Linked DNA regions of Herpetosiphon gulosus. The protein of the gene in region 2 binds, or shares a complex with, the protein of the main gene of each other region. Links are inferred from orthologs where the notes say so. Each region holds a gene or a part of one and is shown on either strand. Other genes may lie near its edges.

What was found. Proteins that work in one complex are often made in the same cells at the same time.
Region 1: the proteins of xseA (region 2) and xseB are in contact, whole or in part, in a cryo-EM structure (PDB 8TXR), measured with the Escherichia coli proteins. The link is inferred for Herpetosiphon gulosus from one-to-one orthologs.

What each region holds. Positions count from the first base shown.
Region 1 is NZ_BAABRU010000013.1:140,189-144,745, reverse strand. The notes cover bases 1-2,948. They hold xseB (exodeoxyribonuclease VII small subunit), read left to right. Parts: upstream 1-1,345; coding sequence 1,346-1,552; downstream 1,553-2,948. Other genes in these bases: ABEB26_RS18000 (TerC family protein), read left to right, coding at 2,101-2,948; ABEB26_RS18010 (type III polyketide synthase), read left to right, coding at 268-1,335. In the rest of the region: more of ABEB26_RS18000, read left to right, coding at 2,949-3,087; ABEB26_RS17995 (DUF418 domain-containing protein), read right to left, coding at 3,142-4,266; ABEB26_RS17990 (TetR/AcrR family transcriptional regulator), read right to left, coding at 4,299-4,557. UniProt on the Escherichia coli protein: Bidirectionally degrades single-stranded DNA into large acid-insoluble oligonucleotides, which are then degraded further into small acid-soluble oligonucleotides.
Region 2 is NZ_BAABRU010000018.1:48,498-54,490, reverse strand. Bases 1,639-4,411 are described here. They hold xseA (exodeoxyribonuclease VII large subunit), read left to right. Parts: upstream 1,639-2,322; coding sequence 2,323-3,501; downstream 3,502-4,411. Other genes in these bases: ABEB26_RS20890 (AAA family ATPase), read left to right, coding at 3,505-4,314; accB (acetyl-CoA carboxylase biotin carboxyl carrier protein), read left to right, coding at 1,641-2,108. In the rest of the region: ABEB26_RS20910 (M24 family metallopeptidase), read left to right, coding at 1-951; efp (elongation factor P), read left to right, coding at 985-1,542; pnp (polyribonucleotide nucleotidyltransferase), read right to left, coding at 4,503-5,993. UniProt on the Escherichia coli protein: Bidirectionally degrades single-stranded DNA into large acid-insoluble oligonucleotides, which are then degraded further into small acid-soluble oligonucleotides.

The DNA of each region.
Region 1 (4,557 bases), on a different replicon or contig from region 2:
GCCGCTGCGTTAGATTCCGATCCCCAGCCCCTATTTTTAGCCACAAATTGCACGCATTACACGAAAAATGTTCCGATAGCCGATAGCCAAACAAGCATCTGTCTTAAAAGCCTGACCCCTGAATCCTCGCCACTGATCCCCGATCCCCAACACCCAATCCTCAGCCCCAATGTTCTATGCTCTATGTTTTATGTTCTGATTCAGCTCATGCTATAGTTAAACGGCCAACTGCTTCAGCGGGTAAGCAGCCTCTAGTAGATAGGAACGATGATGCCACGAATCCAAGCAATTGGGCTAGGTGTGCCCCAGTATTGCGTGCCGCAACGAGCGGTGCAAGAGTTGGTTGCCCAACGCTTTGCTCCGGCGTTTCCCGAAATTCAGCGCTATCTGACGATTTTTCGGCATGCCCAAATCGATACGCGCTACTTGGTACGACCTTTGGAATGGTGGCATGAACCACGTAGTTTTGCTGAATGCAATAACGTTTTTATTGAAGAAGCGCTAAACTTGAGTTGCCAAGCGATTGAAGCCTGTTTACAACCGCTCGATCTCACACCTAACGATATTGATCATTTGGTTGTTGTGACCACAACTGGTTTGGCCGCGCCCAGTCTTGATGCGCTTTTGATGCATCGGCTTGGCATGCCCCGCCAAATGCGCCGCACGCCAATTTGGGGCTTGGGCTGTGCTGGCGGTTTGGGCGGTCTTAACACGGCCTTCGATTATCTCCGCGCTGAGCCAAACCAACGGGTCTTATTAATAAATGTTGAATTTTGCTCGCTGACCTATCTCGCCGATGATTTTTCTAAGCGCAACTTGATTGCCACGTCGCTGTTTGGCGATGGCGTGACTGCCGTATTGCTCGAAGGCGATCAAGTAGCCCCACGCCAACCAGGCTTGGGCCAGATTGTTGGCACACTGAGCCATCTCTACCCTGATAGCGCCGAAATTATGGGCTGGAATGTAGTTAATTCAGGCTTTGAAGTCGTCTTCTCCTCGCGGATTCCCACGATCGTGCGTGAGGAATTTCGGCCTTTGTTGGAGCAATTTCTGGCCCAACATGGCCTGAGTCAAGCCGATCTTGGACGCTATTTATTGCATCCTGGTGGAGCCAAGGTCGTGCAGGCCTACCAAGAATCGTTGCAGCTAGCTGATGCCGATTTAGCAGTTTCGCGGGCAGTCTTGCGCGAATATGGCAACATGTCATCGGCCACTATTTTCTTTGTGATGCAGCAAGCATTAGCCACCCAACCACTAGTCAAAGATGAATTAGGCTTGTTGGCAGTGTTCGGGCCTGGTTTTAGTGCTGAATTGGGCTTAATTCGCGGCGAATAAGGAGATTCTTATGTCAAATGACCAATCGTATGAAGCGGTCTTTCATGAGTTGGAACAAACGGTTAATGCGCTCGAAGCTGGTGATTTGCCGTTGGAACAAGCCTTGAGTCACTACGAACACGGCATGGTTCTGGCGGCCCAATGCAATCAATTGTTACAAAACGCCGAGCTACGCGTACAGCAAATTATTAATGGGCAGTTGGTTTCCACAGAATAGACGCGAGGGATCAGGGGCGAGGGATTAGGGGTCAGTTTCTAACCACGAAGAACACGAAGGGCACAAAGGGCGCGGGATTAGGGGTCAGCAGTCAGGGTTCAAAATGGTGAATTATAGCGTTGTTGGCTCTAACCCTAGCCCCTGATCCCTTATTAACCACCAGGAAATAAGCACTTTGTGCCTCTCGTAGTTAAAAACCGATCCCCGACAACCAACAACCATTTCCCAATCCCTATGTTCTATGCTCTTTGTTCTCTGTTCTTTGCATGGCACGCTACTTGCAAAAAACTATTTGACATCAAACCCAACTCAATGTAGAGTTGATGGGTAGCAAAATACGAACTGCATGGGGAGTAGCCACCCGCCTTTCGGGGCAAATAGTCGTCAGTACGGAGTTAATTGCTCCCGGCTATTTGCACGTGATCAATGAATGTTCACGTCGGCAAGACCATCACGACACGTTTCTTTCTTATTCGTGCCGTGTGGTCTTGCGCGGCGTTTTTTATGCCTCGCACCACTGGCCAAAACAAGCAGCGGAGGCGCATTCGATGGATATTGGCATTTGGCCGTGGGTTGGGTTTACAATCTTTGTATTTGCGATGCTGGCGCTCGACTTGGGCGTGTTCCATCGCAACTCACACGAAGTTTCAGTTAAAGAAGCAGCAATTTGGAGCGTCGTCTGGATTTCGCTGGCGTTAACCTTCAACGTTGGTTTGTATTTCTGGCAAGGCGGCGATGTTGCGCTCAAATTCTTGACCGGCTATCTGATTGAAAAATCGCTGAGCGTTGACAATATCTTCGTTTTTGTGCTGATCTTCTCGTATTTCCAAGTACCTGCCAAATACCAACACCGCGTGTTGTTCTGGGGCGTGTTTGGGGCGCTGGTAATGCGGGCCATCCTGATTTTTGTCGGGGCCGCCTTGATCGAACGCTTTGAATGGATTATCTATGTCTTTGGGGCGTTCTTGATTTACACTGGGCTTAAGATGTTTCGCCAAGGTGAAACCCACCTTGATCCCGATAACAATCCAGTCGTCAAATTGGTACGTAAAGTATTGCCTGTTACCTCAGAATACCATGGCGAGCATTTCTTCACCCGCCATGCTGGTAAACTGATGGCTACGCCATTGTTTTTGGTCTTGGTCTTGGTCGAGGCCAGCGACTTGATTTTTGCGGTTGACTCGATCCCAGCAATCTTTGCCGTGACGACTGATACCTTCTTGGTCTATACCTCGAATGTATTCGCGATTCTTGGTTTGCGTTCGCTGTACTTCGTTTTGGCTGGGGTGGTCGATAAATTCTACTATCTCAAATATGGTTTGGCCGTGATTTTGACCTTCGTTGGTAGCAAGATGTTGATCATCGCGCTCGGCTATCACGTTCCAACCCCTGTTTCGTTGGCGGTAATTATTGGTGTGTTGGCAATTGCGGTGATCGCTTCGCTGCGCCGCGCCAAACGCCTCGAAGGTGTCGATACGCCGTTGGATAACCCAGTTACTAATAAACCTGTGATCAAACCCGATAGCCAAGTCTAATCCAATTTGATTCAACGCCCCCGATCGATTGTACGATTGGGGGCGTTGTTGATTTTAGCTGGTGGCCCAGCGCAACACTGTTTCCAATGGGCCATGGTTGAAGCGTTTTTTCCACCAAACCGAACAGCCAACTGCCAAGCCGAAGAAACCCAATGCCAACCACAGCGCAGTCGCCAGACTTTGATTTTGATACAACCCAAGGCTGGTCAGGACACCCAAGCCAATTACTACATGGCCGATATACCAGGTCAGCGCCAATTGGCCAGTTGCCGCCAAGCTGCCAATGATTCGGCTCGCACCAAATAATTCACTTAGATGCACACAACTCATAATGATTACCAAGGCCACGCCACCTGCCGAGAGCAAAAACAATGGCATTGGTGGAATTGAACCAGTGCTGAACAATAATTCGGCATCTGCTTGCCCCAACATTGGCCAAACGTTGGTAAAAGTGTAGGTTAACCCAATCGATCCAATTTGTGCTCCCAGTGCCACACCTAGCCCAACCCAAAATAAGCACCAACGCACTTGCGCAGCTTGCACGTTTTGGCGGCCAAGCCATATACCAAAGAAAATCAGGCTTGTCCAAGGGAACACGCTGCGGAAGCCATCAAAAAACAGATTGCGCAATCCGCCCTTGATCGTCCATAAATTACTATATTCGAGGGTTGTCCAATCCCAGTTTTGGTTGAAATTGAAGCGCAGTATCAAGCCGACAAAGGCCAGCATGAAGCCCAAGGCCAAGCCCAAGATCTGCCGATTTGAGCTTTGAAACAGCCAAGCAATCAGCAAAAACGAAACCCCATAAACCCGCAAAATATCACCAGGCCAGATTGTGAGGTTGAGCAAACCCAAGCCAAGCAGAAATAAGCCACGTTTGGTCAATGTCCAGCGTTTGGCTTGAAGTGCCTCAGGGCAGGAATTGGCTTTGGTGCGGGCGATCAAACTCAAGCCAACTCCTGCCAAAACGACAAACAAGGCCGCTGCGCGACCCTCGCAAAACTGCACAATCAAGCCAAGCAAGCCATTGGTTTCTGGTTGTTCGATATTGACGAAGGTTAATGCGAAGTGCACAATTACCATCGCCAAAATTGCCAAGGCTCGTGCTACGTCATAACCAACAATCCGTTGGGTATTTTTGACCACATTTGTGGTCTTGTAGGTAGTTGTAACTGCCATAATACCTCTCCAAGCGCCACTAACTCCCACAATTAAAATCGAGTGCCAGACAACAGATATTTAATCGTATGTTTGAGGTCAGTGGCATATAGGGTTAAATCATGTTCCGGATACAAACCCTTGCGCCAAGTTAGGCCATCGATCAGCACGATGATTAAATCGGCGATCTGCGGCAAATCTAAATTGGTTGCTAATTGCCCACGTTGTTGCGCCAGACTGAATAATTTAATCAATGCTTGATGATTGGCCTGATCGCTCTGTCGAACCAAGCTGGCAATCCTTGGATTATGC
Region 2 (5,993 bases):
GCTCAACGGGCATTATTAATCAGCGATGGCCGTTATACCGTGCAAGCAGCCCAAGAGGCCAGCCAATTTGAAACGATCACCCGCACGCTTGATGAAAGCTTGTATAGCTGTGTTGGCCGCCATATTGCACCGATCACGCGCTTGGGCTTTGAGCCAGCAACCCTCAGCGTTGCCGATTACAATGCCTTACGCCAAGCCTTGCCTGCTGATGTAACCTTGGTTGCCATTGGGGCATTGACCGAGCAACTCCGCGCGATCAAAAGCAGTGAAGAAGTTGCGGCCTTGCGCCAAGCAATTAACATTACCGACCAAGCCTTAGCCGCAGTCAAGCCGATGTTGCGCCCAAGCATGCTCGAACGCGAAGTTGCCTGGGAATTGCACAAGGCGATTGTTGAGCATGGCGGCGATGGTTTAGCCTTTGAGATTATTGTGGGTGCTGGCTTGAATAGCGCTTTGCCCCATTATCACGCTGGCAACGCCCCGCTGGGCCAAGGCCAGCCGATTGTGGTCGATTTTGGGGCGCTCTATGCTGGCTATCATGGCGATATGACGCGCACATTGGTTTTAGGCCAGCCCGATGCCAAATTTGATGAAATTTATGGCATTGTGCGCCACGCCCTTGCCGATGCAACCAACGGTATCAGCGCCAACACCACTGGCAAAGAAGCCGATGCCTTGGCTCGCAATGTGATCGAAGCCTCAGGCTATGGCGAATATTTCAGCCATGGCACAGGCCACGGGGTTGGCCTACAAATTCATGAAGAGCCACGGCTCAGTCGTGTGCATAACGATCTGCTGCCAGTTGGCTCAATTTTTAGCATTGAGCCAGGCATTTATCTGCCCGATTGGGGCGGCGTGCGGCTCGAAAACTTGGTTTTGCTCAACGCCAATGGCGTTGAAACTCTTACACAATCGCCACTTGACCCGATTATTGTGATCGAGCAAGCCTAAAATTTATTACAACCCAAAGGGAGTTCTTGTATCATGGTCTCAACAGGTGAAGTACGCAAAGGTCTAACCCTCATTATTGATGGTGAATTGTTCCGCGTGATGGAAGCCAACCACGTCAAGCAAGGTCGTGGCACGGCATTCTTGCGCCTGACCTTACGCAATGTCCGCACCAGTGCTACAACGGTTAAAACGTTTATGGCTGGCGAACGCTTCGAAGTTGCCCGCTTGTCAACCCGTAACGTGCAATATCTCTATCGCGAAGATAATTACATCTATGTGATGAACACCGAAACCTACGATCAATTCCCGGTTAGCGTGGATTTGCTCGAAGATGCGTTGTTGTACATTCGCGAAAACGAAACCTTCGACGTTTTGACCTACGAAGATGAAGTGCTGGATATTTCGTTGCCACCTTCAGTTGAGATGGTCGTGGTTGAAACCGAGCCAAACTACAAAGGCGATACCGCTTCAGGTGGCGGCAAGCCTGCAACCACCGATACAGGCTTGGTGGTTCAAGTGCCTTCATTCGTCGCGGTTGGCGAACGGATTCGGGTTGATACCACCAACGGTAAGTACATTACTCGGATCTAAGTGGGGTTTGGCCCATTAGTTTAAAGCTGATCATCACGGCGCTGGGCAAGAATCCCTGCGCCGTCGCCATTTTCCAGTGTAGTTGAGGATGCTAGCCCATGAGTGAGCAAACACCCGAACAGAATTTACTCACCGAGGATGTGCGTGAGTTGCTGCGGTTAATCACCCAAACTGATATTACTGAGCTAAGCCTTGAGCGTGGCGATGCCAAAATTCATGTCAAGCGCACGCCCTATGCGGTGGCGGCCCCCGTGGTTGTAACCAGTGGTGTAGCGGCTGCGCCAGTTGCTGTCAACCTTGCCGAAACACCTGCCGCTCCCATTGGTCAACCAATTACATCGCCAATGGTAGGAACCTTCTATGCTTCGCCATCACCCAAAGACCCAGCCTACGTCAAAGTTGGCGATGAGGTTCATCCAGGCGATGTGATTGGCATCGTCGAAGCCATGAAGATGATGAACGAAATCGAGAGCGAAATTCATGGGCGGGTAGCCGCGATTCACGTTGAAAATAGTCAGCCTGTTGAATATGGTCAAGTGCTAATTTCAATCGTGCCGCTTGATTAAGTTTGGCTCCCTCATCAACCGACCTACAAGGGTTGGTTTTAAGGATCATCTCCATGCCCTCACCCCCAACCCCTCTCCCACTGCGGCGGGCGAGGGGAGTTCCAATCTTCATGGGGGTGAGGGAACATACTCAATCCGCTAAATAATTGTCGATTGTTTTTTTGGTTAAATCCTCGTACAATTGTGCTACTATCCTCAATAAGCAGGTCAAGCCATGGAACAACTTTCAGTCAGTGAATTATGTGGCTATATTAATGCAGTGCTCACTAGCGACCCAGTGGTGAGTGATATTTGGGTTTATGGTGAGGTTTCTAACTGCAAACGCCATTCATCAGGCCATTGGTATTTGACCCTCAAAGAAGCCGATGCCCGCATTGATGCGGTGATTTGGCGTTCTACAGCCTTGCGTTTGAGCTACTTGCCCCAAGATGGCATGGCGATTTTAGGTCATGGCAAAGTTGAACTCTATAATGGGCGCTTGCAACTATACATCGATTTTATTACACCTGCTGGCGAAGGCCTGTTGCAAGCCCAATATGAACGACTCAAAGCCCAATTAGAAGCTGAGGGCTTAACCGAACGCAAACGGCCATTACCACTATTTCCTCAACGCATCGGTATTGTCACCTCACCCACTGGGGCGGCCTTGCAGGATATGTTGAATGTGCTGCGCCGCCGTTTTCCTTTGGCCGAAGTGATTGTCGCTCCTGCTCTTGTGCAGGGCGAAGATGCCGCGCCTTCGATTGTTGAGGCCTTGTATGAGCTATTCGATTTTGAGCCAGATGTGATTATCGTGGCCCGTGGTGGTGGCTCGATTGAAGATCTTTGGGCATTTAACGAAGAGATTGTAGCGCGGGCGATTTTTGCCTCGCCAGTACCAGTCGTCACCGGAGTTGGCCACGAAACCGATACAACAATTGTTGATTTTGTTGCCGATTTGCGTGCGCCAACGCCTTCAGCTGCCGCCGAATTGGTCACTCCCGATTTGGCAACGTTGCGTGATGAATTGATCAGCCACGTTGGGCTGTTGCATGGCTTGTTTCAAGGGCGTTTGCAATTGCTGCGCAGCGAATTAGGCCAACAGCAACAACAGCTTTTACGGCACAACCCTCAAATGCGGCTGCATCAAGCGCGTGAGCAGGTTACCGCCCAACAACAACAGTTGCAGCGAGCGATCCAGCGCATGCTCGAAATGGCTCGCTTAAAAGTTCAAGTTGCCGAGCGCAGTTTGGTGGCACTCAATCCCGAACGAACATTAGCGCGAGGCTATGCAGTTGTATTGCATAATGATCGTACCCTCACTAACACCAGCCACGTAGCAGTTGGCGATCCAATTAATATTCAATTGCACCAAGGCCAGCTTCAAGCCACAATCACTGAGCTACGAGATTGAGCCATGCTACTCGCTAGTTTGAAAATTAAACCACCCGATGCCCACGATGCTGAGCAATTTCCCCTAAATGTGCCGGCCATCCAAGCCTTGATTGGTCAAACCCTCGATTTTGATGCGCCTGTGACGATTATTGTGGGCGACAATGGCTCGGGCAAATCAACTTTTCTAGAAGGTTTGGCGGTTGCCACTCGCTCGATCGCCGTCGGAACCTACGATTTAGAGCGTGATCAAAGCCTAACGTCGGCCCACCGTTTGGCTAAATATCTCAAACTCAGTTGGCATAAACGCACTGGACGCGGCTTTTTCTTGCGGGCTGAAGATTTTTTCGGCTATGCTCAGCGGGTAAATCAATTGCGGCTTGAAGCTGAAGCTGGCTTACGCGAGATCGAGGCTGACACCACGCTTTCGCCCTTGGCGCGTGCCCAAGCTCGTCAAACCCATTCGCGCACACTCGGCGAGTTGCGCCAGCGTTATGGTGATGGGCTCGATCATGCCTCGCATGGCGAGAGTTTTTTACGCTTATTTCAATCACGTTTTGTGCCCAATGGCTTATATTTGCTCGACGAACCTGAAGCTCCGCTAGCACCAATTCGCCAATTGAGTTTGTTGGCGCTCATGCGTGATGCAGTTGAACAGCAACAAAGCCAATTTGTGATTGTGACCCACTCGCCAATTATTATGGCCTACCCCAAAGCCCGCTTATTACAGATTAGCCCTACAGGTTTGCAACCAATTGAATATAACGCGATTGAACATGTCAGCTTGTTGCGCGATTTTCTCAATCATCCCGAACGCTTTTTACGCCATTTGTGAATTGTGAGGTCGGGGATTGGTTGTTGGGGATCGGTTTTTAACCGCGAAGGACACGAAGTTCTACTAAGTTCGATTTATTGGTTTGCTGTCAGTTCTAAAAACCTCAGGATTCCAATATACCAAACATTCGTGCGCTTCGTGTCCTTCGTGGTTACAAAAACTTCGTGTCCTTCGTGGATCAGAATCTATTAGCCGCGGAAGCCACCACCACGGCGGTCGCTGCCACCGTTACCTGGGCGTGGGCCACGGTCGCCGCCTTCACGAGGGCGGTCGCCTTCAGGGCGTGGGCCGCGATCACCGTCGGGGCGTGGGCCACGATCGCCACCTGGACGTGGGCCACGGTCGCCGCCACCACCGCCACCGCGAGGGCCGCCTTTGCTACTACTGCTCTTGCGTTGCTCAGCGGTTTCGCCAGTCAGAATTGCGCGGCGTGAGAGGCTCAATTTACCAGTGCCTGGCTCAACATCGATCACCATCACGGTTAGTTCATCGCCAATTTTGACCACATCTTCGACGTTTTCGACGCGCTTTTCATCAAGCTCGGAAACGTGAACCATGCCATCTTTGCCTGGCAACACATTGACGAACGCGCCATACGGCATAATCCGCACAACTTTACCAGTAAAGATTTCGCCAACTTTGGCTTCGCGGGTCAAGCCTTCGATCAACGATTGAGCCATACGTGCGCCATCAGCATCGGGCGTGGTCACGAATACGCGGCCATCATCCTCAACGTCAATCTGAGCGCCAGTTTGCTCGATAATTGAGCGAATCGTCTTACCACCAGGCCCAATCAATGCCCCAATCTTCGATGGGTCGATTTGCAGGGTGATAATTCGTGGCGCAAATTGTGAAATATCGTTACGCGCAGTGTTGATAATTTCGTTCATCTTATCGAGAATGAACACGCGACCTTGGCGAGCTTGCTCAAACGCTTGCTGCATAATTTCATACGTGATACCTGTGGTTTTGATATCCATTTGCAGCGCGGTGATACCAGCAGTCGTACCAGCAACCTTGAAATCCATATCGCCCAAAGCATCTTCCAAGCCTTGGATGTCGGTCAAAACGCTGAACTGACCAGCTTCTTTGCCAGTGATCAAGCCCATTGCCACACCAGCAACCGGAGCTTTGATTGGCACACCAGCATCCATCAAGGCCAGCGATGAACCACAAACCGAGGCCATCGATGATGAACCATTCGAGGCCAACACTTCCGAGACCAAGCGCATGGTGTAGGGGAATGTATCTTTTTCAGGCAGGACTGGTACCAAAGCCCGTTCAGCCAATTTGCCATGCCCAATATCGCGGCGACGTGGGCCACGTGAAGGCCGCGCTTCGCCAGTCGAGAAAGCTGGGAAGTTGTAGTGGTGCATGTAGTGACGAGTGGTTTCGATGCCCAAATCGTCGAGCCGTTGTTCGTCACCAGGCGAGCCAAGCGTTGCCACGGTGAGCACTTGGGTTTGACCACGGGTAAACAAGCCCGAGCCGTGAACGCGCGGCAAGACCCCAACATCGACCGCAATTGGGCGAATTTCGTTGACCTTACGGCCATCGACCCGAATCCCTTGCTCAAGAATCGAAGAACGAACTTCATTTTTGACTAAGGCATCGTAGTTTTTCGTTACTGCCTTGACCCGAGCAGCCAATTCTTCTTCGGCTACGCCAGCGCTGAATTG